DNA from 4 places in the Brevibacterium zhoupengii genome. Region 1 is predicted to be linked to each of the others. Evidence: riboswitches for the same ligand, from Rfam matches in the RefSeq annotation. Region 1 holds a riboswitch; each other region holds the start of a gene.

Region 1 (7,721 bases):
TCGGGCTTCGGCAATTTCGCCGTCTCCTTCTCCATCATCTCGATCCTCGCCGGCTGCATCACCTCCTACAGCATCGCGCTGGGGTCGGGCGGACCGGCTGCGATCACGATCGGCTGGCCCCTGGTCGGCGTCTTCGTCCTCTGCGTGGCGTTGGCCATGGCCGAGGTGTGTTCGAAGTACCCAACGGCCGGTGGGCTGTACTTCTGGGCCGGTCGCCTCGCCAAACGCAACAAACGGCATTGGGCCTGGTACGTCGGATGGTTCAACTTCCTCGGCGAGGTGGCCGTGACTGCGGCCATCGACTACGGAGCAGCCACGACCATGATGGCCTTCGCGGCGCTGACCTTCGGTGTCGTGCCCACAGCACTCAACACCTTCATCCTGTTCCTCGTCATCATCACCCTGCACGGCCTGCTCAACACCTTCGGGGTCAACCTGGTCAATCTGCTCTCGGGCGTCTCTGCCTGGTGGCATATCGTCGGTGTGCTCATCATCGTCGCTGCCCTGTGGATCATGCCCACGAAGCACCAGTCGTTCAGTTGGACCATGACAGCCTGGCACAACGAAACCGGGTTCACGTTCATGCCCTTCGTCTTCCTCATGGGCCTGCTGATGGCTCAGTACACGTACACCGGCTATGACGCTTCGGCGCACGTGGCCGAGGAGACGAAGAACGCCTCGATCGCAGCACCTAAGGGCATCGTCATGAGCGTGCTGATCTCAATCATCGGCGGTTGGATCCTGCTGTATTCGATCACTGCCGCCATCCAGGACGGTTCGGAGGCAGGGCTGACCGCCCTCAATGCCACGGCGACGGGACTGCCGCCGGCGCAGGTGTTCCTCGATGCCCTGAACAATCCGACGATGGCGAAGTTCCTGCTCTTCATCGTCTGCGGCGCACAGTTCTTCTGCGGCATGGCATCGGTGACGGCGAACTCGCGGATGAGCTACGCGTTCTCCCGCGATGATGCGATTCCCGGGTCCAAGTACTGGAAGAAGGTCAACCCACGCACGGGTACTCCCACGAACTCGATCTGGCTGTGCATCGTGCTGTCCTCGGTGCTGACGGTGCCTGCGCTGTTCAATGAGACCGCTTACCTGGCGGTGACGAGTGTGGCGGTGATCGGGCTCTACATCGCCTATGTTGCCCCCGTGCTGCTGCGCAGGCTCAAGGGCGACTCGTTCAAGCCGGGTCCGTGGAATCTGGGCCACTGGAGCGCGATCATCGGGTGGGTCGCTGTCGTCTGGGTGATCCTGATCTGCATCCTGTTCGTCCTGCCGCCCACGTTGCCGATCACAATCTCGACGTTCAACTACTCCCCTATCGCGGTTCTTGCGGTGCTCATCATCAGCGTGGTGCTCTGGTACGCCAGGGGGAAGAAGCACTTCATGCAGCACCTCGACAAGGAGCAGCTGGCCATCGACGAGAAGAAGCTGCTCGACGAGATCGACGACTGAGCTCGCACAGACGCCAGCAACCCTCCGGGAGCTGAGCCACGTGTAGCGAAGTGGCTCAGCTCCCGGAGGGTTGCTGTGTGCTCAGACGGCGGAGTTCACCCCGCCTACCGACTCACGCAGTCTCGGACTTGTATTTGTCCTCGATAGCGCGGCCGACCTCTTCATCGATATTGCGCCAGTACTGGAAGACGTTGGAGAGCACGGGCTCTTCCACGCCGTCCTTGAGTGCACCGACGACGGTCTCGATGAGACCCTGACGCTCCTCTTCGGAGTAGACCTCGCGGATCAGTGTGTGTGCCTGACCGAAGTCGTCGTCCTCTGCGTGCAGAGTGGCGGCGCTGCGGACCAGCTCACCATCGGATTCCCACCGCGCTTCGACCTGGGTCTCCTCGGCCTGGTATGACCGGCCGTAGGAGTTGGGGGCGTAGACGGGAGCATCACCTGAATGGTGGTACTCCATCTGACCTTCCTTGTCATAGGAATTGTTCTTCGTGACGGGAGCGTTGACCGGCAGCTGGTTGAAGTTCGTGCCGATGCGGTTGCGCTGCGCGTCCGGGTAGGAGAAGACACGGCCCATGAGCATCTTGTCGGGCGAGATTCCGGTGCCCGGCACGGTGTTCGAGGGGCTGAATGCAGCCTGCTCGATCTGGGCGAAGTGGTTCGACGGGTTCTTGTTGAGCGTGAACTTGCCGATCTCCATGAGCGGGTAGTCCTTCTTCGACCAGGTCTTGGTGAGGTCGAAGGGGTTGAAGCGGTAGGTCTTGGCCTCTTCGTAGGGCATGATCTGGACGCTGACGGTCCAGGACGGGTAGTCGCCGCGCTCGATCGCATCGAACAGATCGCGGCGATGGATGTCCGCGTCCTCACCGGCGAGCTTGCCGGCTTCTTCGTTGCTCATGTTCTCCACGCCTTGGTCGGTGTGGAAGTGGTACTGAACCCAGAACCGTTCTCCGGCTTCGTTGGCCCACATGTAGGTGTGCGAGGAGTAGCCGTTCATGTTCCGCCAGGTCTTGGGCAGACCACGCGGTCCCATGAGGTAGGTGACCTGGTGTGCCGATTCAGGCGAGAGCGACCAGAAGTCCCACTGCATGTTGTTGCTGCGCAGTCCCGAATCGGGTGTGCGCTTCTGGGAGTGGATGAAGTCGGGGAACTTCATCGGATCGCGGACGAAGAAGACAGGGGTGTTGTTTCCCACCATGTCGAAGTTGCCGTCTTCGGTGTAGAACTTGAGTGCGAATCCACGCACATCGCGCCAGGAGTCGGGCGAACCGAGCTCACCGGCGACCGTGGAGAACCGTGCCAGCATCGGGGTCTTCGTGCCCTGCTGCAGGAACTTCGCCCGAGTGTACTTGGAGACGTCTGCGGTGATCTCGAGTTCACCGAAGGCACCGGAGCCCTTCGCATGGGGGCTGCGCTCGGGAACGCGTTCGCGGTCGAACCGCGCCAGTTTCTCGACGAGTGCGACGTCGTGGAGAAGGAGAGGACCATCGGCTCCGACGCTCAGCGAATGCGCGTCGGACTCTCGAGTGGCACCCGATTCGGTCGTCGAGGGCTTCGTGCCATCGAATCCTGGATGTTCATGATCAGCGTGTTTTGTCATAGCTTCTCCTTCAACCGATTGAGCGACAGGGAGCCATCTTCCCGGCCCACTACATCCATCATAGGACGAGCAGAACGCCTCAACATGTGCTGAAGCGAAGGGTCAACCGTGACTCCCCTGATATCGAGTTCCTGGCAACGTGCAGAAGACTGTCGCAGCCAATTTTCACACTATCCAGGTTCCCTCTCTGGTTCAACCAAGACGGCCCCTGGAAGTATTCCTGGTCCTCAGCCTTCGGCCGTCGCGCCGCTTCCACTTCCGGCCGAGCCCGATGCGGACCCACTTCCCGCACCGCTCGATCCAGAACCACTCGATCCTGCGCTGCCGGATCCGGAGCTTCCCGCTCCATCCTGGGAACCGGAGCTGGCGCCTGAGTCAGAGGAGCCTGCCGAGCCGCCGGAGGTATCTGCCCCGGTGTTGGATGAGCTCGAATCGCTTCCTGCTCCGCTGCTCTCGTCGCCGGTGGCCGTGGAGGAGGTGGATTCGGTGCCCTGGTCGGTCCCTGTCTGATCGGAGGCCTGATCGGACGCCGAGGAGGTGGTGGAGCTGCCCTCGTTCGCCGAGGTGGACTGTCCCTGGCTCGTGGTCGAACCGTCGTTGGTGCTGCCCGGGTTCGAATTCTGATGGGGCTGGCTCGCCGCCCCGTCTGCACCGGATTCGGAGTCGGCTCCGCTGTCCTGTGAGGTGCCGGTTTCGTCCCCGGTATTGGAGTCTCCGGATACGGACCGTGAGATCTGTGAGGTTCCGGGCGAGATGTCGGCCTCGGTGAATGATTCGGCCATGACCACGGCCCCCAGTCCGATTCCGAAGGTCGCCACCCCGATGGTCACCGGGTAGAGCACTCGTTTGCGGCGCAGCTTCTGCCACCACGATTTCGGTTCCTCGTCTTTGGTGTCGGCGCTCGCATCTCCGGCTTCCGGGTCACTCAGGTTCCCGAACGTGCTGGTGGCATTCGGTGATGGGCCCGCCTGGGTCTCTGCGACCGCGGTCGCTCGCTGCGTCTTGGTGCCGTGTGACTTTGCTTTGACGGCAGGAGCGAACTTCGTGCCGACTTCTTTGATCTTCTCTTTGCCCTTGTCGAGGCTGCTCGTATAGAGAGTCACCGCGAGGCCGGTGATGATACTGGCAACGCCTGCGCCGACGACCGTTCCGGCGACACCCAGCTGTCCGCCGATCACCGAGGAGGTGGCCGCGGCGGCAGCGCCGGCGAGGAGCTGAGTCGCGGAGACCCTGTTCTCGCTCTTCTCCTTCTTCTCAAGGACCTCGTCCTTGGCAGGCGGTTCGTCGACGGCTGTGGTGCTCTCCTGCATCATCCGAGTCGCCGACGCCGGCAACTCTGCTGACGTAGGCGACCCCGTTGACGCTGCCGACACCGGCGCTTCTTCGCGTCGGATCGGATTCGGCGGCATCACGGGCGTGGTCACCTGTGAGGGCGCCGTCGGTGACGACTGGGTGCTTCTGGCGTGTGCGGCGGCGAGTTCTTCGGTGATCAGAGGCAGGGTCTGAGACGCCTGCGCGGCTGCTGTGCCTTCTTGCTCATTCGGTCTGCCTGACTCATGCTGATTCGACACCAAATTACCTCCGATGACTGGCCTCTGAGTCCAGTATCGGCTGGCTGTTTTCGGGGTTCCTGACCCTTCCCTACGAAGGCTGGGACAACACTGTGAGAAGACGGCAACTCTATGGTCGCTGACCTGCGATGATACCGACCTGTGTGACGCACGGGACAGGCGCTTTGCAGGATATTCGCAGGTCCGGAATCGGTGTCTGCGACACCTTATTTCTCAGTGCAGAATGGCCACGCCGAGGTGGTCCGGAAACACGTCCATCGTCTCGAGTTCCAGCAGCTGGAATCTCGGGTATCCGGGGCCCGGTTCCAAGGTGACTGCGAATAGCCCTGAACCGGTGAATTGCGTCGACACCTGTAGGGCATTTTGTTCCGAGCCGGCTCGGCCAACTGTCTCGACCATGAGATTGAGCGCGAAGCACGGCTCGTCCAATCCGACGAGGGAGACGTTCTGCGCCCCACGGAATCTCACCGGTGCTGCCGGCGTCACCGAGTGCATCTGTCCGTCTATTTCAAGGGTCACCTCGGCGCCTATGGGAAGGAAGGTGCGCGCCAAGCCCGGCAGCGGCGAGAACTCGGCCTCACGGTCCAGTCGCGCGATGCTCAGGCGCCAGCGTCGAAGATCCGGGGTCAGTTTCTGGGACTTGATGAGTGAGACGAGCTCAGTCGTCTCCCCTGCCCCATTGGCCCACGGAACCGGATCGAGGTCGTCGAAAGAGGTGATCACGCGCATGTGATCACTCTAGTCTCGACTCAGCTCGTGGCTGCTGGTGAGAACGTCAGTTCAGGACGAGGCAGAACGGGTGACCTGCTGGATCGAGGAAGACGCGGAAGGTCTCACCCGGCTGGTCGACAGCCTTCCCTGCACCGAGTTCGACCACGGCGGTCTCGGAGACATCAAGGTCATCGACGACGACGTCGATGTGCATCTGCTGCGGGTGGGACTGCCCCGGCCAGCTGGGTGCGTGATAATCCTCGACCTGTTGGAAGCAGATCGGGGGCCAGGATTCGGATGTGATCTCTGCCCAGGTGCCGTCGTCATCGACTCTGACCTGCCAGTCGAGGAGTTTTCCATAGAATTCCGCGAGTTCACCGGCGTCGGGAGCATCGATGACGATGACGGGCTGCTTTGCGATAGCCATGGTCGAAGTCTACGCGTCGCCGGTGACACGGTGAATAGAGCAGGCAGGAAGGCTTGCTGTTCGCTACGCCCGGTCCGAAGTGCCCGCAGACACACCGATGCTAGGCTCGAAACACCACAGGGGAGCGCCAGGAGACAGGCGCTGAGAGTGCGCAAGCAGACCCTTCGAACCTGATCCGGTAAACACCGGCGGAGGAAGTGAGGTGTGACACCGATGAGCGATATCGACACGAAACACACGATCAGCAGCATTCGGCTGACCCCAGGAGGGCCGGTTGCGGCGCTGAGAGCGGAGGCGTCTTCCGCTTGGGAGGCTGCAGTCGGGCACAGATTCATCACCGAACTGATTGCCGGCACGGTCGACGATTCCGTGATGAGAAAGTACCTGATCCAGGACTACCAGTTCTTCGAATCATTTCTCTCGATGCTCGGCGCATGTGTCGCTCACGGCGATGCCGTAGGGCCGAAGCTGCGGTTCGCCAAACAGCTCGGGTTCCTTGAAGCCGACGAGGATTCGTACTTCCTCATGGCCTTCACCGAGGTGGGTGTCCCTGCGACCGACTACGCTGACCCCCAGCTGGCTGAGCCGACTGAGGGCTTCCGTGACCTCATGGACGAAGCCGTCGACTCGGCCTCCTACGCAGAACTGCTGGTCGTGCTCGTCATCGCCGAATGGCTCTACCTCGATTGGGGCGAGCGCTCGGATCCTATGCCTCCACGCCGGGTGCATTCCGGGTGGATCGACCTGCACCGTGGTGAGGATTTCCGGGCCTGGGTGCAGTTCCTCATCGACGAACTCGAGCGAGTCTTCCCAACTGGCGAGGACACAGAATCCAGCGCGGCGCGATGCCGACTGGCTCACATCTGGCACCGTGCGGTCGACCTCGAACTGGCCTTCTTCGACGAGGCGTACGCTAAGAACGAAACCCGGTGAAGCTGGAGCGCTCGGTTCACATTCTGCGTCCCTCGCATAAACGAGGTCGCTCGGATTAGGATTGTTGAGCAGAACAGGTGTGCGGGTGCATCCAGTCACCCTTCGCCGTCGCTGGAGGATGCGAGGTAATACAGATGAGCACACAGCTGCTTCCCGTAACGGACGATCCGGCAGTCTACATCATCCATGACAATCCGGAATGGATCGCTCCCTTTGCCCAGGCCCTCGAGCGATCAGGTGTCAATTTCGTTGAGTGGCTGCTGCCTGATGTCTCGATCGATCTCACGACGGAGCCGCCGCAGGGCCTGTTCTGGTCGCGGCTGTCTGCCTCGGCGCACACTCGCACGGATCCGCATGTCAAGGACTACGGACGTGCGGTGCTCGCTTGGCTCCAGGTCGCTGGGCGCACCGTCATCAACGGCGCCGACGTCTACGAGCTTGAGGTGAGCAAAATTCGCCAGCACCGTGAGCTTGCCGCTCGCGGCTTCGACACGCCCCGCACCTCTGCGGTCTTCGGCAGCGCAGCATTGTCCACTGCTGCACGCGACTTCAACCCGCCCTTCATCACCAAACACAACCAGGGCGGCAAGGGTCTCGGCGTGCGCCTTTTTCAGTCCCATGCCGAGCTTGACGAGGCTGCGAGCGACTTCGCTCCCGGTGGTGCGAACGAGCCGATCGACGGGATCACACTGGTCCAGGAGTATGTGCAGCCGGCGCAGCCGTTTGTCACTCGTGCCGAGTTCATCGGCGGCCGGTTCCACTATGCGGTTCGAGTCGACGTCTCCGATGGGTCCTTCGAATTGTGCCCCGCCGAAGCGTGCGAGATCCCTGGCGCTTCTGCCGCACCGGTCGACCCGTTCGCCCTGCGTGAGGACATCACCGCGCAGACGCCCCTCATCGGCCGGTTGGAGGCGCTTCTGAGCGAACTGCGCATCGACATCGCAGGCATTGAGTTCATCGAGACCGCCGATGGTCGCCAGGTCGTCTACGACATCAACACCAACACGAACTACAACCCGAA
Region 2 (7,721 bases), 1.0 Mb from region 1:
GATGGTCACGAGCAGGAAACCGGTGAGCAGATTGAGCATCGGGACGGCGATGATGCCGGCGAGGCCTCCGGTGAGGACGAAGAAGCCTCTCCTGACCGGGGGCTGGCCCATGACGATGCCGAAGCACTTCGCCTGCCGGGATCGCTCCCAGCCGAGGATTCGACGGCTCAGCCGTGATGTTGAGGAGGGGACGGCGGCGAGCAGCAGCGGAAAGCACAGGGCCACTCCCCATAGGATGCCCAGCACCGAGGCGGCCCAACGGGTGACGAACATGCGGGATTCTCGGGGAATCCGCGTGGTCAGCGACGTCGGCCAGGGCATGAGTTGATCGTAGCAATGCTGCATGCAGTCGCCCAGAGGATCGACCGCAGTCCCACCTTCCGGTTTTCCGCATCATCGTCTCGAAGTACCCGCCCTCAGGTGTGCACTGCGCCGCGTTCCGGGTGCGGTCGCGCTTCGATAGCGTCTGTGGACATGGACCTTGCCCTTGATATCCTCCGCACCACCGTCGAATCCCCGTGGGTGTACCTCCTCGTCTTCGCCATCGCGGGTTTGGATTCCCTGTTCCCCATCGTGCCCTCAGAGACCGTGCTCATCACGGCCGCCGCCTACGCCGCCGCTGGCACTCCGAATCCGCTGGGTCTGCTGTTGGCGGCCCTGGTCGGTGCCCTCATCGGCGACTTCGCCGCCCACCTCGTAGGACGTGGCGGGGGTTCCCTGGTGCAGCGGTGGACCCGCTCCTCGCGCGCCTCACGCTTGCTTGCGCACACCGAGGAGATCTTTGCCCGCCGAGGTGGGGTCGTCCTGATCGCGGGACGCTTCATTCCCGGTGGGCGTACGGCGACAACCCTGAGCTCCGGGATTTTAAAGTATCCGCGCACCCGCTTCCTCATCTTCGACGCTCTCGGCTGTCTGGCCTGGGCGATCTATTCCATCGGGGTCGGTCTGCTCGGCGGTGTGCTGTTTGAGGATCAGCCGCTGCTCGGTGTGGGGTTGGGCATCGGCATCGCCCTGGCCATCACGGGTGTAGCGGAACTCACGCGCAGACTGCTGGCCAGGAGGAAAGCCCGCGCAGACGCTGCGGCACCGGCGCACCGAGACCCTGCAGATTGGACAGCCGCAGCCGTTGACGTGGCATGATGAATGGGATGTCTCAAGCACTCGTGTGGTATGTCAGCTATGGGTCGAACATGCATCGTGACAGGCTCGCCTGTTACCTGCAGGGCGGCTGTCCTCCAGGTGCACTCGTCACCTATCCGGGCGCGAGGAACACCGATCCGCCCCTGGCGGAAATGGGCATCGAGCTTCCCGGATCTATCTACTTCGCCGGCAGATCCACCGTGTGGGGCGGCGGCGGAATGGCCTTCTATGACCATCAGGTCCCAGGCCCCACTCCGGCAAAGGCGTACCTCATCACTGCCGAGCAGTTCGCCGATGTCGCCGATCAGGAGATGAACCGCCCACCGTCATCCGCGAATCCGCTGGAGACTTTGGCCTGCGAACTTCCCGTCGGCTCTACCCGTTCGGTGGGACCGGGCAAGTACGAGACTCTCCTCGTCCTCGACCGCAGGGACTCGATCCCGCTGGTGACGTTTACGGCCCCGCACGGATCCGAGGCAGTCCCCCACACCGTTCCCAACGAACCGTATCTGACGATGCTGCGCCTCGGCGCAGAGGAGGTCAGGTCCGTGACGACGCTCAGTTCAGCCTCGGAGCTCAGCTTTGAGTCGGAGATCAGTTCAGTGTCGGAACTCAGCTCTGCCGCAGCGACTCCCCAGCCCGCAGCTGCACAAGTGTGAGGTCGAGCAGCGGCGTCGCCACTGACAGGTCCGCTGCCGTTCTCGCAAGGTGTCCGAGGATGTGCTCGGTTTCGCTGGGCAGGCCCGAGGTCACGTCACGGTAGAGCGATGAGGTGAACGACGAGCCTTCGGCGGTGAGCATGGACAAGGTCATCTCCCTGGCCTTGGCCGAGACCGGGTGTCCGCCCGCAGCCGCGACGGTCTCGAGCTCGTCGACGATCTGAACAATGTGCGAATGCCCTCCGGCGGCCATGATCGCCCCGACGGGTGCCCGGAACAGGCAGGTGACGACCCCGGCAGCGGCGATGAAGATCCACTTCTCCCACAGGGCGTCCGTGATGTTGTCCAGAATCTGCAGCTTAAAGCCGGGTACATCGAGGGCCTGGGCAATGGAATCCGGGACGCCTGTTCCATCGAGGTCGCCGATGGTCATAACCGCGAGGTCCGTCATCTGGTGGATCGCGCCGTCCTTGATCGTCCCGACGATCTTGACCAGACCGCCCAACACCTGGCCGGGGAACTCCTCGACCAATCGCTCGATCTGAGCCATACCGTTGAGGAACGGAATGATGAGGGTGTCCTCCCCCACTGCAGGTCTGATGTCGTCGATGATCGACTCCAGACCGTTGGCCTTGACCGCGACGATCACCAGGTCGAAAGGCGTCGAACTCGAGCCGTTGGCAGTGGCGGAATCGCCGGGTGCCAAATGCGCAGCTGACGGATCAGTCTGGGCGAGCTCGGCTGCGGTGAGGACGGGGATATGGTTCGTCCGGTCCTCACCGGGGTCAACGAATCGCAGACCGTTGGCACGCATCGTCTGTGCTCGGGCTTCGCGGACGAGGAACGTGACATCGCGTCCTGCTTCGAACAGACGGGTTCCGAACGCTCCGCCGGTTGCGCCGGCTCCTGCGATGAGTATCTTCACTGTGTGCTCTCCCATGTCAGATGGATTCCGTGGCTTCTGCGTTGCGCACTGTCACAATGCCTGTTTGAGTTCCGCGGCCGCAGCCGCAGGGTCATCTGCTGCGGTCACCGCGCGGACGACGACAATGCGCTGTGCACCGGTGGCCTGTACTTCCGCCAGTCGCTCACCAGCGGAGATCCCACCGATCGCAAACCAGGGTTTGGCTGCGCTGGAGGCGAGCGCACGCAGGGGTTCGACTCCGATGGCGGCCCGGCCGGGTTTGGTGGGGGTCTCCCACACGGGACCGAGACAGAAATAGTCGATCTCGGGGTCCGCCTCGGCGGCGTGGGCCTGTTCGATGGAGTGTGTCGAGCGGCCCAGGATCACGTCGGGGCCGAGGACCGTGCGTGCCTGTTCGCTGGTGAGGTCGCCCTGACCGATGTGGAAGACGTCGGCGCCGACGATGAGGGCCACATCAGCACGGTCGTTGACGGAGAACAGCTTTCCGTGCCGGTGGGCTGCCTCCCTGAGGACTTCGAGTGCTTCGATCTCGGCTCGGGCTTCCAGGCCCTTGTCGCGCAGCTGGATGATGTCGACGCCACCGGCATAGGCGGCATCAAGGAATTCGGGGAGATCGCCCTGCGCGCTGCGGGAATCGGTGCAGACATAGAGCCTGGACCCGCGAAGCCGGGCGAGTCGTGTGGCTCTGTCTGTGTCGTGGACTGCGGCGTCCATTGTCATATCTGCGGCCATGCTCCTAGAGTAGAGGAGTTCGCGGGAGCCTCATAAAGGGGCTGAGAGGGCTTTGTGCCGACCGTTCAACCTGATGCGGATCATGCCGCCGGAGGGAGAAGCACGTGCACGTCATTGTTGTGGGAGCCGGGATCATCGGCTTGTCAACTGCCTGGAATCTGCGCCGTCGCGGCGTCAGCGTCACCATCGTCGATCCGGCTCCCGCCATGGGTGCCTCCCATGCTGCGGCGGGGATGCTGGCCCCGGCCGCCGAGGTGGTGTGGGGGCAGTCTCCCCTGTACCCCCTGATGCGTGCCTCGGCAGACTTGTACCCGGACTTCGCCGCCGAGCTGGCTGCCGCCTCCGGTCATGATCTGGGGTACTCGAGCGCCGAAACCTTCGTGTGCGCCGGTGACCGTGCCGATCTCGCTTCGCTGCGTGAGCTCATCGACCTGCAGCGAGCAGCCGGTTTCGACGTCTCCCTCGTTCCCGGGTCAAGGGCCAGGGATCTGGAACCGGCGCTCTCACCCGGGGTAAGCGGAGCTGTCACGATCCCCGGGGACCATTCGATCGATCCCCGCCGAGTCACCGGCGCACTGCTGGCCATCCTCGGCAACGCCGTTGTCCGTGCCCGAGTGACCGGTCTGCTCACTCAGGCGGGCCGGACCATCGGTGTCGAACTTGAAGATGGGACGAGGCTCAAGGCCGATCAGGTCGTCGTGACCGCCGGCGGCTCCTGCAACGACATCTCCGGAGTTCCCGCGCTGCCCCTGCGCCAGGTCTGGGGCGAGGTGATCAGACTGCGGGCGCCCGAGACTCTGGCCCCGCTTCTCACACGTACGATCCGTGGACTGGTCAAGGGTCGTCCCGTCTACGTCGTGCCTCGACCCGACGGTGAACTCGTCCTCGGTGCCACGAGTCGTGAAGACGGTCGCTCCGGGATCAACGCCGGCGGCGTCCACCAGCTGCTGCGCGACGCCGAACGTCTCGTCCCTGCCATCCTCGAGGCCCAGATCACCGACATCACCACCCGCGCCAGGCCGGGCTCACCCGACGACGTGCCGATCATCGGGCGCATCGACCCCGGCTGTGTGGTGTCCACCGGGTTCTTCCGGCACGGCATCCTCCTCGCCCCGCTGGGTGCGAGCCTCACCGTCGACCTTGCGTGCGGGAGCGAAACCTTGGCGGGGCCGCCGGGGACACTCGCCGCGGTGGCACCTGCCCGGTTCACCGAAGCCGCTCAGGCTCAGCACCTCACTCCTGCTCACGACCTCACCCCTGCGCAGCACCTCCAGACCACACCGACCGAAAAGTTTCAGCAACCGACAGGGAGCCAACTGTGACCGACACGATCAGCATCACGCTCAACGGCGAGCGCCATGAACTCGCCCGACCCACCACGGCCAGGGACCTCGTCTCCGGCCTCGTCGACAAGGACATCACCGTCGATGGCACACCCGTCGACGGCAGTCGTCTGGGCATCGCGCTCGCCGTCGACGGTGAGGTGATCAGGCGCGGGAAGTGGTCTGAGTTCACCTTGGCCGAGGGGCACAATGTCGACATCGTCACCGCTGTGCAGGGAGGCTGACATGAGTTGGAACGTCGACGAGGTGACCCTGAACTCCCGACTGGTCATGGGCACCGGTGGTGCCAGTTCACTGAGCATCCTCGAACAGGCTCTGGAAGCCTCGGGCACCGAACTGACTACTGTGGCGCTGCGCCGCTATGACGGGACGGCCCGGGACTCGGTGTTCGCCCTGCTCAACCGTATGGGCATCCGCATCCTGCCCAACACCGCCGGATGCTATACGGCCCGTGATGCTGTGCTGACTGCCCAACTGGCCCGGGAGGCTCTCGAGACGAACTGGGTGAAGCTCGAGGTCATCGCCGATGAGGAGACTCTGCTGCCGGATCCTGTTGAGCTGTTCAGGGCCGCGGAGGAACTCGTCCTCGACGACTTCACGGTCTTCGCCTACACGAACGATGATCCGGCGCTGGCCAAGAGGCTCGAGGACGCCGGTGTCGCTGTGGTCATGCCAGCCGGGGCTCCGATCGGCAGCGGACTGGGCATCCTCAATCCTCACAACATCGAGACGATCGTCAACCGCGCCCAGGTGCCGGTGATCCTTGATGCCGGTATCGGCACTGCCTCCGATGCGGCTCTGGCGATGGAGCTGGGCTGCACCGCGGTCCTGCTGGCATCGGCCGTGACTCGGGCACATGATGCGACAGCCATGGCCCGAGCGATGTCCCTGGCCGTTGAGTCCGGTCATCTGGCCGCCCATGCCGGCCGGATTCCGAAGCGACCGTTGGCTATGGCCTCGTCCACGTTCGAGGGGATGGTGACTCCGGTATGAGTACCGCGCGCAATCCGGGCCCATTGGTCGCACCGACCGATTCTCTGAGCCCACGGGAACTCGAACGCTATGCCAGGCATCTGAGCCTGCCGGGGATCGGCGTCGAGGGGCAAGGGCGGCTGCGGGCCGCCTCGGCGCTGGTCATCGGTGCGGGCGGGCTGGGAGCACCGGTCCTGCACTACCTGGCCGCGGCGGGGCTCGGGTCGATCACGATCATCGACGACGATGTGGTCGAGGCCTCGAATCTGCAGCGCCAGGTCCTCCACCGCGATGCCGATATCGGCCGGGCCAAGGTCGATTCCGCTCGTGATGCCCTGCTTCGTCTCGATCCGGAGCTTGCGGTCACCGCGATCTGCGAACGGTTGAGTCCTGACAATGCACTTGAGTTGTTTCACTCCCATGATGTCGTCCTCGACGGGGCCGACAATTTCGCGACCCGCTACCTGTCCAATGATGCCGCCGAACTCACCGGCACCCCGCTGGTCTGGGGCACGATATTTCGCTTCGCAGGTCAGGTGAGCACGTTCGTCCCCGGGCATGGGCCGATGCTGCGTGACCTGTTTCCCGACATTCCCGAGCCCGATTCGGTGCCCAACTGTGCCGAGGGTGGTGTGCTCGGGGTTCTGTGCGGCACCGTCGGCTCCGCTATGGCCACGGAGGCCGTGAAACTCATCTGCGGCATCGGCACACCGCTGATCGGTCGCCTGCTGCGCTATGACGCGTTGGAGTCCGACTATTCCACGCTTCGGTTCTCACCTGATCCTGATCGCCGGCCAGTCACCGATCTCGCCGAGGTGACGGTGGCCTGCGCCGCTGCCGACCAGAGATCCATTGGCCAGGATGCGAATGGGCCCGGTGCCGAAGGTCTGGGCTCAGGACGGGGCGATGAGGTCAGCGTTGAGGAGTATCGGGCCGAGTCCTCCCCCATCCTCCTCATTGATGTGCGCGACGGGTGGGAACGGCAGATCTCGGCCATTCCCGGTTCCGTCCACCTGCCGCTGAGCGTGCTGCAGGTCGAGGGGTGGAAAGCGGTGGAAGCCGTGGCTGCTCATCCGCCTCATGAAATCGTCGTCCACTGCAAGTCGGGGGCACGGTCGGCTCAGGCCGTGGCGCTGCTCAAGGATGGTGCGCCGGGGGCCGTGCGTCTGCGCTCGCTGTTGGGCGGCATCGACGCCTGGTCGACGTCAGGATGCGAGACGGTTCAGGCGGCTGGCCAGCCCGCGGTGTCCGGCTCTCATCACTCGTGAGTGCATCGACGACGCCACGGGTCGCAGCAGCCGAATTGATCGGCGCCGGGTGTTCACGCACCACACAGAGCTGATCGTGGTGATGGGACCGGTCTGCTGCAGTGACCATGCTCCGCTCCCCCTCAGATCTCCGGCGGCGGAGAACGTCACGAAGTTCGGTGCCTCGGCGTCGTGAAGTTCGATGCTGAAGCTCAATGTCATACCGATCGGGCTGTTGACCTGGATATCGGCTCGGCTTCCGGGTGCGATCGTGTCGTCGATGGGCACGGCCACGGGCAGGCCGGGCCACCATTGCGGCCACGCTTCGATGTCGCAGAGCACTGACCACACATCCCTGACAGAGGCGTTGACCCTCCACCGGTTCTCAAAGTGGAAGGGCGCTGATTCACCCGCCTGCGGTCGCACATGGTCATGGGGCGCGAACTGATGATCCTTCGTCATAGATCCCCTGGTGTTCGTGGATCGACGGGCACTGAGGAACCCGTTCTGACTCGACGGTACTGTGGAGACTGTGATTGAGGAAAGTTTCATCAGCTCCCGCCGACCTTCGCCGCTGGGCGGACGTAAGCCGACGAAGGACGACCTCGCAGAGTTCGCCACTGATAATCCCGATGCCATCGATGATGTTCTGCCCAGGCGTCCGGGAGAGCTGTCGATGCTCATCGTGGGAATCAACCCTGGA
Region 3 (7,721 bases), 340 kb from region 1:
AAGACCGCACAGCTGACCGTCCTCGGCACTCGCGGGCGAGGAGCAGTCAGAAGTGCACTTCTGGGTTCGGTGTCACGCGGAGTCCTCCATCATGCTGACGGCCCGGTCATGGTCGTTCCGAGCTGAGCCGAGTCTGTCGGTGCAGTCTTCGTCGTTGCAGACTGCGTCAGCGGGGGCTGCGGTGACGTTTGGACACGAGCAGCAGCACCGCCCCGACGATGATTGCAGCCACACCGAGGCCGATCGGCAGTCCGAACTGAGTGCCGGTGCGCGGCAGATCGCCGCCGTCGGCACCTGAATCTGAGTTCGCTGAGGTTGCGCCGGAGCTGGCGGCGGCAGCGGAGGCGGCAGTCGACTCCGCGCCGGCTTCCGCGCCCTCAGACTCGGTCGTGCCCCCAGACTCGGTCGTGCCGTCGGATTCGATACTGTCCGCGTCCGCTGAGGCGCTGTCCGCGTCTGCTGAAGCACCGTCGGAACTTGCCGCAGCGTCTTCAGCGTCAGCATCTGCTCCGGCGTCGGCGCCCGGCTTTGGTGCGTCATCGCCGGAGCGGGTGATCTCGACATCGTCGATCTGCTCGGACGCGGCCTGCGCCTCAGCCTGCTGCGTGCCGTCTGCTGGAACCTCGTAGGTCGTCGCGCGCAGCGCGTCGTCGCTGACCCGCACGCGGGTGAAGGCGGGGATGTCGTTGTGGACGCTCTTGGCCTCCCAGTCCAGACCCGGAACGTAATCGTAGAATTTCGAGCCCGAGGACGAGGTCAGAGTCAGGTACATCGTCTGCCCTTCTTCTTTCTCCTGCTCGAGACCGGCATCGGAGGACTCGACCTTCTTGCCTTCGGCATCCATGAGGAACGTCCGATTGTAGATGTGGTCGTGGCCGGACACCACGAGGTCGATGTCGTTGCGCGCAGCCACAGGCGGAATCGCGTCACGCAGCCGCTTCACGTCGAGATCGCTGTTGTGGGTCGCGGTCGAATAGATCGAGTGGTGGAATCCGAGAACCGTCCAGCGAGCCTGGTCCCCGTGCTCGGCCACTACCTCATCGATGAACTCAGCATGCTCGTCAGTGTCGGAGTCATTCGAATTGATATCGATGAACAGAATCCCCGAATCCATGAACCAATAGTCACCGCCGGACGCGACGAGTCCTCTTCCGCCATGGTCGCTGCTGACGTTGGGGCGGTTGAAGTGCTGCTCGTAGGACTTCGAGGCGACATCATGGTTGCCGATCGTCGTCGCCTGCGGAACCTCCTGAGTCGCTGCCGGAGCCAGGTACTGTTCGTACTGCCCCTGGTCACCTGCCGAATTCACCTGATCGCCCAGGGAGAAGAAGAACCGCGGATCCTGCGCGGTCTCCAGGCCCGAGTTCAAGGTCCTGTCCCAACCAGTCGCATCATCGGGCTGCCCGCCGCCGGCACCGACCTGCGGGTCACCGAAGACGAGGAATTCGCTGTCGCCGCCGGAACCACCCGTATCGAACTGCGCTACGGCTGAGAAGCCGTCCTCTTCGCTGCCGACCTGGTACGAGTACTCGGTGTCCGGCTCCAAGCCGGTCATGCTCGCATGATTGTAGTGGCGCTTGAGATCAGTCGAGAGACCCGAGTCGCTGGTCCCGGATCTGTGAGCGTCCTCGGGCAGAGCCGAACCCTCGAGCTCCGCGGTCTTGGCCCAGCGGACCTCCCCCTCGCCGGAGTTCTCGCTCATCCACGACAGATTGCGTGAGCTCTCATCCGCCCCGACCTGCAGCACCACATCGGAGATCGCAGACTCCTCATCCGCCTCTGGCTGCGTCGAGGGCGAGGCGGAGGACGAGTGCGTGGGCCCAGCATGCGTGAGCCCGGCATGGGCCGGGACTGGCACTGCAACGAGCGCCGCCAGCAGCGCCGAGACGGACAGAATACTCATCGGTGACCTCAGGTGTTGTGTTTTCACCCGAACATTCCTACCCGCCGGTAATGAAAGCCCCATCCCCGACGAGCGGCCGACGAGTCAACGGCAGGTGAACTTTCCGTTACGGGTACCTCTCGTCGACTGGGGTACAGTGGTCCTCACGACAGGGGAGCGCCGAAAGGGGCGCTGAGAGTGCAGATGAAGCTGCAGACCCTCGAACCTGATGCGGCTAGCACCGCCGAAGGAAGTCGAGACTCTTCTACCCCTCCTTGATATGAGGAGGCACAATGCCAGAAACGACCGCGTCGGATTCCGCTGTGAAGACCGCGCCCCACTATTCCCAAGTACCGGCGACCAAGCAGTGGCGAGTCGTCGACTACGTTGTCACCGCCGTGCTGGGAATCGGCGTCGGACTCATCTTCTGGGTCCTGGCACTGAGCTGGAAGGTCCTCGAACTCGGATTCCAGGCTTTCCCTCCCTCAATCGGACTCATCGCCGGCCTCTGGGTCCTCGCCGGACCTCTGGCCGGTGCCATCATCCGCAAACCCGGTGCCGCCCTGCTATGCGAATTGATCGCCGCCATCGTCGAGGCAGTGCTGGGCTCTCACTTCGGAGCCACCGTTCTGCTCTCAGGACTCGTCCAGGGCTTCGGCGCCGAACTCATCTTCGCGGCCTTCGGCTATCGCAGGTTCACCCTGTGGGTCACGAGCTTTGCCGGGCTGCTGGCCGCCGCGTTCATGTCCGTGAGCGAGAACATCATGTACAACGCCGAATGGCAGTTCGGCTACCAGGCAGCCTATGCCGTGTGCGCGATCATCTCCGGCATCGTCATCTCCGGCATCGGCGCCTGGTTCGCCTACCGGGCGATCGCGAAGACCGGGGCGCTGAGCGCCTTCGCCTCCGGCCGCCTGCGCTGATGGCCCTGCCGATTCGCGCCCGCGGGTTCTCGTGGCGCCATGCCGATCGTGATGAGCCCGCCATCGGTCCCCTCGATCTGGACATCGCGGCAGGTGAGAAGGTGCTTCTGCTCGGTCCGTCCGGGGCAGGCAAGACCACCCTCCTGCATGCGATCGCAGGAGTTCTGCCTGCCGAGTCAGGTGAGGCAGCTGGTCAGCTTCTCATCGGCGACCGTCCACCGGATCCGCGCCGAGGTGAGACCGGGCTAGTCCTCCAGGACCCCGATTCGCAGGTGATCTTCTCCCGGGTCGGCGATGATGTCGCCTTCGGCATGGAGAACCTGGGCCTGCCTGCCGACGTCATCGCCGCTCGCATTCCCGCCTCCCTGACGGCCATGGGCCTGGGTCTCCCCCACGACCATCCCACTGCCGCGCTGTCCGGAGGTCAGAAGCAGCGCTTGGCGCTGGCAGGAATCCACGCGATGGCACCGCAGGTGATCATCCTCGATGAGCCGACAGCCAATATCGATCCGGACTCCGCCGCCTCCGTTCGGGATGCGGTCCTCGAGACCCAGGCGGCCACCTCGGCGACGATGGTCATCGTCGAACACCGGGTCGGATTGTGGCTCGATCACGTGGACACCGTGATCGTCCTCGGCCCAGCAGGCCTGCTTGCCCAGGGTCCGCCGAGGTCGGTCTTCGATGATCCTGCGCTCGCCGAGGTGCTGGTTGAGTGTGGGATCTGGGTGCCGGGGACGGCCGGACCCTCCAACCCTGCGGTGCAGCCGAGTGCAGAACCGCTCCCCCGCGCCGACGGCGAGGTCGTGCTGAGGACTGAGTGCCTCAGTGTGGCTCGCCCCGGTGCGAAGGTTCGCGCGGCGACCGGCCTCGATCTGTCAGTTCGGTCCGGTGAGGCCCTGGGCATCGTCGGCGCCAACGGGGCCGGCAAGTCGACCTTGGCGCTGACCCTGGCCGGCCTCATCCCGGAATTCGAGGGCGAGGTGAGAGCTGCCGGCAATCTGCGAGATGGTGCCAAACATGCCCGACCCTTCCGGTGGCCCTCGGCGTTTCTGGCTCCTCGCATCGGGATGGTGTTCCAGGAACCCGAACATCAGTTCCTGCGTTCGAGTGTGACCGAGGAGCTGGCTTTGGGACCGCGACTGGCCGGATGGTCGAGTGCCGAGGTCGACGATCGCGTCGCCGAACTCCTCGAGGTGCTGGGACTTGAGAGGCTCGCCGAGGCTCACCCGCAGGGCCTCTCGGGCGGTGAGAAGCGTCGCCTGTCGGTGGCTGCCATGATGGCGCCGCGGCCGAAGGTGCTCATCGTCGACGAACCGACGTTCGGCCAGGATGCCCTGACCTGGGCCGGTCTGGTCGAGCAGTTCATCGACGTCCTTGCCCGCGGGTCCGCCGTGGTCGCGGTCAGCCACGACCATGCGTTCCTCGACGCCATCGGGGCCAGGCGGGTCGAGTTGAGTCGGAGGACGAAGGCAGGTGAGCGAATTGCGTGAGCACGCGATCGAACACACCGATTCGGCTGGGCGAGCCACAGCTGTCACTGGCACCGAGGTCGCGGTTAATGATCCCGGCCAGCTCATTCCCTTGGTGCGCACCACGGCACTGGTCAGGTGCAATCCGCTGACGAAGATCGCTGTGGCGCTCATCCTCATGGTCGGAACACTGTTGAGCATCGACATGGTCTCGGCGGGAGTCGTCCTGGGGTTCTGCCTGCTCGCACTGCCGACGACGGGGCTGGACCTGATAGCTGCACTCAAGCGTCTGTGGTTCCTGCCTCTCGGCGCACTTCTGGCGGCGTGGGGCACGGCGATTCTGGCAGAGAAGACCGGTGCGGTGGTCATCGACCTCGGTCCGATCCTGATGACGACGGGTTCTCTCGGGGCTGCGGCCGCGATCTTCCTGCGCGCTTTGGCCTTGGCGATTCCGCTCATCGTCCTGGCCTCCACCATTGATCCCCGTGACCTCGCGGATGCGCTCGTCCAGCGACTGCACCTGCCCGAGGTGGTCGTCGTCTCGGTGCTCGCGGCGAGTCGACTGCTCGGGCTGCTTGTCAGCGAGTGGCAGACCTTGGCGATGGCCAGGCGGGCCAGGGGCCTCGCCGGCGGTTCGATCGTGCAGCGCACTGGGAGTCTCTGCGCCGGCATCTTCGTGCTGCTGGTGCAGTCGATCCGACGCGGCACCACATTGGCTATGGCCATGGAGGGCAGGGCGTTCGGCCGTCCCGGACGGACCTGGCGCAGACGCTCGACCTTCGGTGCCGGGGATGGTGTGGCTGTGGCGGCGTCATTGGTCGTCTGCGTACTCGCGATCGTGGCCGCGCATGCGTTCGGTACGTGGAATCCGATCGTCGGCGGCTGAGGAACTGCCCGTCCTGCCAGCCACACGCGATCGCATGCTCAGAGCTGCCCGAGGAGCTCCTTGAGCGCGGCCCGACGCTCCTCGAGGGCCTCAGTGCTGGGCAGCTTCGACGCGGTGAGCACCAGCATCGTCCTGCCTTCGTCCTTCGGTTCGGCCGCGGCCTCGAACTTGGTTCCGTCCTCAAGGTTCGCCCGCCAGAAGGAACGCTTCTCAGTCGTCGAGGTGCGCGCTTCACCATCGAGGGCCACGCCTGCCAGCGTTCCCTCGTCGATGAGGAAGGCGAATCGGGTGATGACATCATTTCGCGTACCGGTCACGGTGCGCGAGACCGCGACGTCGAAGGTGCCGTCGGCGCGCTGGCCGGGCACACGTCTGCCGATCTCCTGCTCATAGGCCACGACCGCGCCCTGGACCCACCACCCGTGCTTCTCAACGACCCCGTCGAACTGCGGGTAGAGGGCGTCGGCGAGTTCCTTGTGACTCGCCGACGCTCCCCCAGCCGCTTCGAGCCGGGCCCGAGTGTCAGCCCAGGGTTCGCCGAGGGCCTTCTCGATCGCCTGCACATTCATCGCTTTGGTTGCCATGGGAGAAGTCTAGGCAACCCAGACCCATTTCAACAGGGTCGCCGCAATGCAGGCGATGGGAGGAAGGTGCCGATCAGTCGATCTGGAGTTCGCCCATCTCGTCCCAGCCTTCGCCGTCGATCTTGCGCGAGATGATCTTCGGCGTCGATGCCAGGTGGGGGCGCATGGCTTCGAGTCCGGCGGCGAAGTGATCGCTCTTGACGTGAGGTTCTGCCCCTTCGTCGGTGAATGCTTCGACGAGGACGAACTCGTTATCCTTCTCCAGGCTCTTGGACCATTCGAACCACAGGTTGCCCGGTTCCGACCGTGTCGCCTCGGTGAAGGTGCGCACGGCTTCGGGGAACTTCTCGACGCTCTCTGGCTTCACGTCATATTTCACAACGATGAAAATCATGCTGACATCTCCTGTGCTTATGCGAATTTCGTCGGATCGTGTCGATCCGACGAAACCAGCCAATCATGTTTCGGCCTGCGCACCAAGAGCAGCGTTCCTCTTCCCCAGGTCAGGGTGCGTCGGCGTCACGCTCGCGGGTCATCTGCGCTCACGGCTTCGACGATCATCAGAGGCTCGCTCTCGGTACCTGTGAACGGAGTGCGATCCCAGTCCTGCCAGATGTTGTGCACTCTCATGCCAGCTGCGTTGAGATCATCGCGAAGTGTGTCGAATGTTCGGAACTGCAGCCGCTGACTGACGTTGATCGCCTCATCTGCGTCGAGGAATTCATTCACGCTGTTCATGGTGATGATGCCCTCGTCATCCGGGTCCGAGACGGTCGTCGTCTCACGGAGTTGCCCAACAGCAGTCGTTCGAGTCTGGGCAGGGTTGTTCCAGTTCCTCCAGGCCCGAGCCAGCGGGTTGCGAGCCTCAAAGGCCAGCACCCCGCCCGCGCGCAGCCCTCGGCTGATGTCGCGCAGAGTCGCAATCCACGCGTCACCGAGGATGTGCATCGCGACGTTTCCGCTCATCACAATGAGGTCGCAGGCATCGGACTCGACCAGTTCGGACGTTCCGAGCCGCCATTCGACTCCGTCACCTCCGGGGCGTGCCGCAGCACGCTCGAGCATGGCCGCTGCCGGATCAATGCCGACGACGACGCGACCTGGTCCCGTCAACGTTGCAGTCAGCATCCCTGTGCCACACCCCAGGTCCGTGATTCGCGTGGCGGCAACGTCCCGGGCGAGCTCGCGAAAGTAGTCGTGATCGGGCCCATCCGGATTGTCATCGTCGTAGATGGCGGCGAGGAGCTTGTCTTCATACGCGAGATTGCTCATCGCAGTATCAAGTCACACACGCTCGGCGATGAGGACGAGGAATCCGCTGTCAGCTTCGAAGGGGTGGAGCTCCCACGTGGCCAGCTTGAGGTTGACGAGCATGCCGGTCGCCTTCACATCATCGATGAAGTCTGCGAAATCATAGCCGCGGCCGGCTCCGAAGCCGGCGACGAAGCGTCCGCCGGGCTTGAGCGTCGATTTGATGTTCGACAGTGTCTGGCGGCGTGAGGCCGGGTCGAGGAAGGACAGGACGTTGCCGGCGCAGAACGCCACGTCGATGTCGTCGATGCCTGCGCCGACGAAGTCGAATTCGGCCAGGTCACCGGTGTGCCATTCACCGCTCGGGAAGTCCTCCTCGGCGACGGAGATGAGGAACTCGTCGAGATCGACGCCGTAGACGGTGTGGCCCTCATTGATGAGCAGACCACCGGCCCGACCGGTCCCGCAGCCGGCGTCGAGGATGCGTGCCCCGCGTGGTGCCATCGCGTTGACGAACCGTGCCTCTCCCCCGATGTCGTGGCCGGAGGCAGCGAGGTTGCGCCACCGCTCGGCGTAGTTCGCGGAGTGGTCGGGGTTGGTCTCACGGATGCGGTTCCACTGATGATCGAAGCTCATGGCCCCATCCTAGGACGAAACACCTCGGCCACCACCTCGGCGACGGCGGCGACCGGATCTGCCGGGTCCGGGGACGTCAGCACGATGATC
Region 4 (7,721 bases), 2.0 Mb from region 1:
TCTCGGTCGGTGTCGGACTCGATGAAGCCGCACATTGCGAGTGGGCGCTGAGTGCCGAGGAGCGTGAACTCTTCGACTCACGAATCCGATCAGCCGGCCGCAACCCGGACGATTTCCATCTCCTCCCGGTCCACCCGTGGCAGGCCGACCACCGGCTCGCGATCACATTCGCCGCCGACATCGCCCGCGGCGACTTGCTGCCCCTGGGCGCTGGCCTCGAGGAGCATCAGCCGCAGCAGTCACTGCGCACCTTCTTCAACCACTCACGGGTCGACGCTCCGTATGTGAAGGTCGCGCTCGCCGTGCAGAACATGGGCTTCCTGCGCGGACTGTCCCCGAAGTACATGCGCGATACGCCGGCCATCAACGACTGGATCGCAGAGCTCGTCGGCACCGATCCCGCCTTCGGGGATGCCGGATTCCGAGTCCTGCGGGAACGCACCGCGTTGGGCTACACGGGCGATGTCTACCACCGCACGCAGGAGACGAACCCGCACCGGAAGATGCTCGCCGCTCTCTGGCGCGAGAACCCGCTGAGCGTCATCGAACCTGGTCAGAAGGTCGTCACGATGGCGGCGCTGCTGCACCGCGATCACAGGGGAGTCGCCTTTGTCAGCGAACTCATCCGCGCCTCAGGCCTTAGTCCGGAGGACTGGGTGCGCTCCTATCTGCGGGCCTATCTGCACCCGCTCGTGCACGCCCTGCTGGCCCATGATCTCGTGTTCATGCCGCACGGTGAGAACCTCATTCTCATTCTTGAGGACCATGTCGTGACCGGTGCCTTCATGAAGGACATCGGCGAAGAGGTCGCTGTCCTCGGCCACCGTGAACTGCCTGACGATGTCGAGCGGATCCGGGCGCTGGTCCCGGGGGAGGAGAAGGCACTGTCCGTGTTCACGGACATGTTCGACGGGGTGCTGCGCCACCTCGGCGGGATCCTGGATTCCGATGGTGTGCTGGGTGCACAGAAATTCTGGGCGCTGGTCGCCGAGGTGCTCGATCGTTACGAGACCGAGCATCCCGAGCTCGCCCGTGGGCTCGCCGGAGATGTGGACCTGCGGGCAGAACGCTTCGCCCATTCCTGCCTCAACCGGCTGCAGCTGCGCAATACCGTGCAGATGGTCGACATCGGCAACCAGGCCGAATCGCTGCTCTACGCCGGAACGATGAGGAACCCCGTGGCGCGTTGATCTGATCGACCGACCGCGCTGACCCCACAACCCGATCGCGCAGCTCATCGCCCGATCGCACCGTGCACCGCCCGATTGCGTAGTGCACCGCACCTATCGAGGTGGCCGCTGGAACCCAGCGGCCACCTCGGCGTGGGTGTGGGGTGTAGGCGGAATCGGCGGATGGTCTGCGATCATGTGAGCACCAGCGGCTATCATCATTCCTATCGGTCGCCTGCGCGCTGGCCGCAAGCGGTCCGTAGGATTCCCGACTCAAAGGTGTGGTCATGGCGAAGCAGAACGATCGGCCTACCCTGGCCACGGTCGCTTCGCGCGCGGGAGTCAGCATCAAGACCGCATCCCGGGTGCTCAACGGCGAAAAACATGTGGCCGCGAGGACCGCCGAGAAGGTCGAAGACGCCGCCGCCGAGCTCGGATTTCGCCTCAATTCCACGGCCAGGCGCCTGCGCGCCGGGGGCAGATCACCCTACATCGGCGTGGTCATGAGCGACGGGGACGACCCGTTCCAGGCTCGCCTCTTCACATTGTTGGAAGCCGAGCTGAGCAGGATCGGACTGCGCCCGGTCGTGACGGTCACCGCCGACGATCCCGACCGTGAACGCGGCTTCCTCGACGAATGCCTGGCCAATGACATGACCGGAATCTGCGTCATCCGATCCCATCCGGACGCCGCTCGGTTCTACGCTGATGCGGCAAGCGCTGACGTGCAGATCGTGTCCTTCGATCCGTCGACAGCGGGTCCCGGGGTCGACCTCATCGCCGGTGATGAGGAGCTTGCCGGGCGACTGGCCGCGACTCAACTCCTCAAGCACGGACACATCAGCCTCGGCGTCATCGGCGATCATTCGACCAGCCCCATCACCACCGCCAGACTCGCCGGAATCCAATCGGCCTTCGCCGGCCGCTCGGACATCGGATGGCGGGCCTACATGCGCGAAGACGCCCACGATCTGGCCAGCGCGAAGAACGTCGTCGCGGCCTGGCTGGGGTCGCGCAGCGCACCGAGCGGGCTCATCACCTTGTCCGCGACCCTGACGCAGGGGGCCATCGACGCCTGCCGCCGGCTCGACGAGTGGCCGGCGCTGGTGGGCATCGACGATTTCCCCGCCGCGGAGCTCTTGGACGTGACCGTCATCGACCGTGATGTGCGATCCATGGCCGCCGAGGCGGTCCGGCGTCTGCAGGATCCGCCCGGTTCCGGGGCGGGCGGGAATCCCCGCCGCGGTTCTACTCAGTTTCCTGTCCATGTGATCGCCCGTGGCAGTGGTGAGGAGTCGCCGGACAAGTGACGCTGTCTGGAGCGAGACTCAGATCACGATTTTTCGCCGAAACAGTTGACACCGGGCCCCGATCGGCGCATTATTTTGAACAGCCTGACAACGTTGTCAGAAAAATCGAAAGGTTCACAATGAGGCACAACCTGCAGTCCCGGAAGAAGCTCGCCGTCCTCGGCGCCTCGGTTGCTATCGGCGCTCTTGCGCTCAGCGGCTGTGGGAGTCAGAAAGGCCAAGGCAATGAGGAATCCGGCGGCGGTTCGGGCGGAGACGGTGAAGTCACCATCGCCCTGCTCCTCCCGGAGTCAAAGACCACCCGCTACGAATCTCTGGACAAGCCGAACTTCGAGAAGTACGTCGCCGAAGCCAACCCTGATGCGAAGGTCTCCTACCGCAACGCCAACCAGGACGCGACGCAGCAGCAACAGCAGTTCGAGGCTGCAGTGACCGAAGGCGTTGACGCCATCGTGCTCGACCCGGTCGATGCCTCGGCGGTGTCTTCGGCCCTGTCGAAGGCTCAAGCCAAGAAGATCCCGGTCATCGCCTACGACCGCTTCTTCGAAGGCGCGGACTACTACACCTCGTTCGACAACAAGAAGATCGGCAACCTGCAGGGCCAGGCCGTCCTCGACGGACTCAAAGCCGAGGACAAAGACCCGAAGTCGGGACCGGTGTGGATGGTCAACGGCGATCCGAAGGACCCGAACGCCGCTGACTTCAAGGCCGGCGCCGAGGAGACCCTGAAGAAGGCCGGTGTCGACATCACCGAAAGCCATGACACCCTCGACTGGAACCCGGACGACGCCCGTCAGTGGGTCGAAGGTCAGCTGCAGAGCGCGGACAAAGAGCCGATCGCCATCTACTCAGCCAATGACGGCACCGCCGGTGGTGTCCTCGCGGCCACCAAGAAGGCCAAGGTGAAGCCGGTCGTCACCGGACAGGACGCCGAGGTCGACGGACTGCAGAACATTCTCAGGGGTGACCAGTACGCCACGATCTACAAGTCGATCCCACCGCAGGCGGAGTTCGCTGCGAAGGCAGCTGTGTCCCTGGCCGGAGGTGAGGAGCCGAAGGCTGGAACAACCTACAAGGACACTCCAACAGACTTCGTCGAGGCAAAGGTCGTCACCAAGGACACCGTGAAGGACATCGTCGGTGACCAGATCAAGGCGGAAGACATCTGCACCAAAGACGTGAAGAAGCTCTGCGAAGACGCCGGCGTCAAGTAGAAATCGGCGAGTAGGAACATATGAATTCTCAACCCACTGATCCGGCATCCGCGAACTCGCGGGCGCCGGAGACCGGAGCCGAACCAGTACTCGAACTGCGCGGAATCAACAAACGATTCGGTGCGGTCCAGGCACTGACCGATATCAACCTGACCATCGGCCGCGGCGAAGTCGTCGGACTCGTCGGCGACAACGGCGCGGGCAAATCCACCTTGGTCAAGGTCATCGCCGGAGTCCACGGAGCCGACGAAGGTGAGATCATCCTGGGCGGGCGGTCCCAGAAATTCGCAGCGCCGAAGGACGCACAGAAGGCGGGAGTCGCCACAGTCTTCCAGGACCTCTCACTGTGTGAGAACCTCGACGTCGTGGCCAACCTGTTCCTCGGCCACGAGAAGACCCGCGGCGGTGTTCTCGACGAAGTCACCATGGAGGCGAAGTCGTGGGAGCTGCTGCGAAGCCTCTCAGCCAAGATTCCCAGCGTAAGGGTCCCTATCGCGGCTCTGTCCGGCGGTCAACGTCAGACGGTCGCGATTGCCAGGTCCCTCCTCGGCGAACCATCGATCGTGATGTTGGACGAGCCGACGGCGGCACTCGGCGTGGCACAGACCGCGGAGGTCCTCAACCTCATCGAGCGTCTGCGCGAACGAGACCTCGGAGTGCTCCTGGTCAGCCACAACATGGCCGATGTCCAGGCCGTGTGTGACCGTGTCCACGTTCTGCGCTTGGGTAAGGATGCCGGTGACTTCCCCGGTGACGAGCGTACGGATGTGCTGGTCGCCGCGATCACGGGAGCCAACGACAATGTCGTGACTCAGCGAGCGACCCGGAGGGGTGAGCGCCGATGACCCGCAACTCGTTCATCACCGACGAACGCATTTCGAGCGAGGGGTTCTTCGCGACATTTGTGCGTCGAGTCAAGGAGGGCCAGCTCGGCTCCTTCCCCGTGATTCTGGCGCTCATCGTCATCGTCATCGTCTTCCAATCGGCGAACAGCAAGTTCATCTCACCGGCCAACCTGGTCAACCTGTCCACGCAGGTCGCGTTCCTGGCGATCCTGGCGTTGGGCATCAACCTCATCCTGCTCCTCGGCGAGATCGACCTGTCGCTGGCGCAGCTGGGTGGACTCTCCGCCTCGCTGCTGGGCGTGCTGGTCGTCAGGCAAGGGGTTCCGCCCTTGATCGCACTGGTCATCATGCTGGTGTTGGGCCTCGTCGTCGGAGCGATCCAGGGCTGGTTCTTCGCGGTGGTCGGAATCCCGGCCTTCGTGGTCACTCTGGCAGGACTACTTGCGTTCACCGGGCTGACCTTGACAACTCTGGGTGTGCAGAAGAACCTGTCGATGGCCGACACCTTCGCCTTCGACTTTGCGAGCTTCTACTTCCCGGCGATCTGGGCCTACGTATTCGGGGCAGTCGCCGTCATCGGCTTCGGCGCCGGGATCATCTACTCGAAGCTGCGCCGTCACAACGAGGGACTCGACAGCCCGAGCTGGACCTCGGTGATCGTGCGCATCGTCATCCTCACCGTCGTCGTCTTCGGCTTCCTCATTCTGGTCAACCAGGACTTCGGTCTGGCGATGCCGTTCTTCCTCATGATCGTCATCGCAATCGTCATCGATCTGGTGCTGCGCAAGACCAAGTACGGTCGCTCGATCTACGCGGTCGGCGGCAAGGTCGAAGCCGCCAGGCGTGCCGGCATCCGCGTGACATGGGTGCGCGTCAGCGTGTTCATGGCCGCCGGTGTGCTGGCCGCATTGTTCGGCTTCATCAAGACCGGTGTGACGACCAACGCGGGATCGACGCTGGTGAGCACGCAGGACCTGCTCAATGCGATCGCCGCAGCGGTCATCGGCGGCACTTCGCTCTTCGGCGGTCGCGGCACGGCCTGGGCTGCGGTGCTCGGTGCGCTGGTCGTCGGGGCGATCAACAACGGTCTCTACCTCATCGGCTTCAACTCTGATGCGCAGCAGATCATCACCGCGCTCGTCCTGCTCACAGCTGTCGTCATCGACGCCCTGAGCCGTCGCGGACAGCGCTACGTCGGGCGGGGCTAGCTGCGTTCGCGGCGAGTTGCGCTCGCGGTTAGCTGCGTTCGCGGTCAGCGAGGGTCGCCCTCTTGCTCAGCAAGCTCTCGAGGTATGACCCAGCAAACTCATCGAGCGGACCACTTAGCGTCGAAAGTACCGGTTACAGCTGGTGCTCTGGATGATAAGTGGTCCGCTCGATGTGTTGGCATGCGGGCGCCGAGGCGGGCCCGGGGTCTGGTTCGCCTGTCTCGGGTTCCCGCCTGGCCTTCTTCGGGCCGCCGCTTCGCCCAGCCTCAGCCGTGCTGATACAGTCGTGGGCAATGACATGGGGTGCCTGACGTTGATCGCGTGAGGCTGAGAGAACACCCATCGAACCTGATCTGGGCCATACTAGCGAAGGGATCGTCATGGTTGACTTCGACCTGCGTTCTGCCAATGCACGACTGCGTGCGAGCAATCCACTTATCCAATGCATCACGAACACAGTGGTGCAGCAGTTCAGCGCCAACGTGCTCCTGGCCATCGGCGCCGCACCGGCGATGCTCGACCACGATGCCGATGCCGCACAGTTCACGCGCATCGCCAGCGGACTGCTGGTCAACTTCGGCACCGCCACGAATCAGCAGTTCCTTGCCGCCGACGCCGCCATCGACGCAGCCAACGAAGACTCCAAGCCCTGGGTCCTCGACCCGGTGAGCATCGGAGCCGTCGACTTCCGCACCACACGAATCCGTCGCGCGGCGAACTCTTCACCCACTGCCATCCGTGGCAACGCCTCCGAGATCGCGGCACTGGCCGGAGTGGGCCTGGGTGGTCGGGGAGTGGACTCCACCGACGAGGTTGATGCCGTGATTCCTGGAGCCGTCGAGTTGGCAAGATCTACCGGCTCGATCGTCGCGATCTCGGGCCCCAAAGACGCGATCGTCGCTCACATCGACGGGGTCGACCATGTCGCCCGCCTTGATGGGGGACACTCCTATATGCCGCTTGTCATCGGCACCGGCTGCTCTCTCGGTGCAGTCACCGCCGCATACCTCGTGGGCGCAACGACCGCCTCGGCGAGGTTCGAGGCTGTGGTCGCCGCCCACGCTCACTTCAAGGTCGCCGGTGACGCCGCTGCAACCGGCGCGAACGGACCCGGCAGCTATTCGGTGAACTTCCTCGACGCGCTGCACACGCTGACCGCCGAACAGTTGGCGGGCGCACAAGTTGAGGCAGGCACGATCGAGGCCGGCGCGGTTGAAGCCAGCGTCGGTGAAGGATCACAGTCATGAGCGAAGCCAACTCTCGTCTGGCCGGGATCGACGCCCGCCTCTACCTCGTCACGGACTCGGCGCAGTGCCGGGAAGCTGGACGCAGCGTCGCCGAAACTGTCCGCGAGGCAGTGGCCGGGGGAGTGGGGATCGTCCAGGTCCGCGACAAGGACATCGACGACGATGCGTTCTACACGTTGACTCGCGAGGTCATCGCAGCCGTCGACAGTGCAGTGGCCGACAGCGCGACGGTAGAGACAAAGCGCCGCGTGCCCATCGTCCTCAACGACCGAGTCGCGGTCGCCCAGCGTCTCCTCGCCGAGGGAGAAGAAGTCCACATCCACGTCGGACAGTCAGACACACCTGTCGAGCAGGTACGCGATCTCCTCGGCCCCGAACCCCTCATTGGTCTGTCTGCGGCCAACTATGCCGAATTCGCTGCAGCCCGGGCATCGGGAGTCGTCGACCTCGTCGGCATCGGGCCCGTCTACGACACCACGACGAAGACCGACGCACCCGACGGAATCGGGCCCGACCGCCTCGGCGAGCTTGTGGGTGAAGCGGGACTTCCCGCGGTCGCCATCGGAGGGATCAGCACCGCTCGTGCCGCCGAACTGCGCGGACGGGGCCTAATCGGCATCTGTGTGGTCTCGGCCATCTGCCGCGCCGAAGACCCGCGTGCCGCAGCCGAAGAGCTGCTCACGGAATTCGGTGACGGGCGTGCGACATTCGGTGACGGAGATGCGGAG

The links. Region 1 has a riboswitch for thiamine pyrophosphate ahead of LQ788_RS04120 (TenA family protein). Riboswitches for the same ligand answer to the same signal wherever they lie in the genome.
Region 2: it holds a riboswitch for thiamine pyrophosphate, as region 1 does, so the genes downstream of both, thiO (glycine oxidase ThiO) here and LQ788_RS04120 (TenA family protein) in region 1, are expected to answer to the same signal.
Region 3: it holds a riboswitch for thiamine pyrophosphate, as region 1 does, so the genes downstream of both, LQ788_RS05695 (ECF transporter S component) here and LQ788_RS04120 (TenA family protein) in region 1, are expected to answer to the same signal.
Region 4: it holds a riboswitch for thiamine pyrophosphate, as region 1 does, so the genes downstream of both, thiM (hydroxyethylthiazole kinase) here and LQ788_RS04120 (TenA family protein) in region 1, are expected to answer to the same signal.

The regions. Positions count from the first base shown of each region.
Region 1 is NZ_CP088298.1:926,025-933,745, reverse strand. Features, by position in the region: gene LQ788_RS04145 (amino acid permease) at 1-1,458, shown strand, start outside; gene LQ788_RS04140 (catalase) at 1,571-3,058, opposite strand; gene LQ788_RS04135 (hypothetical protein) at 3,286-4,629, opposite strand; gene LQ788_RS04130 (HutD family protein) at 4,843-5,358, opposite strand; gene LQ788_RS04125 (VOC family protein) at 5,405-5,767, opposite strand; TPP riboswitch at 5,876-5,981, shown strand; gene LQ788_RS04120 (TenA family protein) at 5,981-6,700, shown strand; gene LQ788_RS04115 (ATP-grasp domain-containing protein) at 6,835-7,721, shown strand, end outside.
Region 2 is NZ_CP088298.1:1,937,075-1,944,795, reverse strand. Features, by position in the region: gene LQ788_RS08820 (sensor histidine kinase) at 1-321, opposite strand, end outside; gene LQ788_RS08815 (DedA family protein) at 475-1,140, shown strand; gene LQ788_RS08810 (histone deacetylase) at 1,149-1,799, shown strand; gene LQ788_RS08805 (2-dehydropantoate 2-reductase) at 1,753-2,739, opposite strand; gene thiE (thiamine phosphate synthase) at 2,776-3,444, opposite strand; TPP riboswitch at 3,468-3,570, shown strand; gene thiO (glycine oxidase ThiO) at 3,561-4,778, shown strand; gene thiS (sulfur carrier protein ThiS) at 4,775-5,023, shown strand; gene LQ788_RS08785 (thiazole synthase) at 5,025-5,792, shown strand; gene moeB (molybdopterin-synthase adenylyltransferase MoeB) at 5,789-7,039, shown strand; gene LQ788_RS08775 (SRPBCC family protein) at 6,977-7,480, opposite strand; gene LQ788_RS08770 (mismatch-specific DNA-glycosylase) at 7,551-7,721, shown strand, end outside.
Region 3 is NZ_CP088298.1:1,262,830-1,270,550, reverse strand. Features, by position in the region: gene LQ788_RS05705 (universal stress protein) at 1-126, shown strand, start outside; gene LQ788_RS05700 (FN3 domain-containing metallophosphoesterase family protein) at 167-1,903, opposite strand; TPP riboswitch at 2,044-2,152, shown strand; gene LQ788_RS05695 (ECF transporter S component) at 2,176-2,805, shown strand; gene LQ788_RS05690 (ABC transporter ATP-binding protein) at 2,805-4,295, shown strand; gene LQ788_RS05685 (energy-coupling factor transporter transmembrane component T family protein) at 4,279-5,160, shown strand; gene LQ788_RS05680 (hypothetical protein) at 5,199-5,744, opposite strand; gene LQ788_RS05675 (putative quinol monooxygenase) at 5,818-6,138, opposite strand; gene LQ788_RS05670 (class I SAM-dependent methyltransferase) at 6,264-7,016, opposite strand; gene LQ788_RS05665 (class I SAM-dependent methyltransferase) at 7,029-7,631, opposite strand; gene LQ788_RS05660 (LysR family transcriptional regulator) at 7,628-7,721, opposite strand, start outside.
Region 4 is NZ_CP088298.1:3,288,472-3,296,192, reverse strand. Features, by position in the region: gene LQ788_RS14995 (GNAT family N-acetyltransferase) at 1-1,190, shown strand, start outside; gene LQ788_RS14990 (LacI family DNA-binding transcriptional regulator) at 1,457-2,479, shown strand; gene LQ788_RS14985 (substrate-binding domain-containing protein) at 2,599-3,693, shown strand; gene LQ788_RS14980 (ATP-binding cassette domain-containing protein) at 3,714-4,538, shown strand; gene LQ788_RS14975 (sugar ABC transporter permease) at 4,535-5,746, shown strand; TPP riboswitch at 6,036-6,139, shown strand; gene thiM (hydroxyethylthiazole kinase) at 6,127-6,993, shown strand; gene thiE (thiamine phosphate synthase) at 6,990-7,721, shown strand, end outside.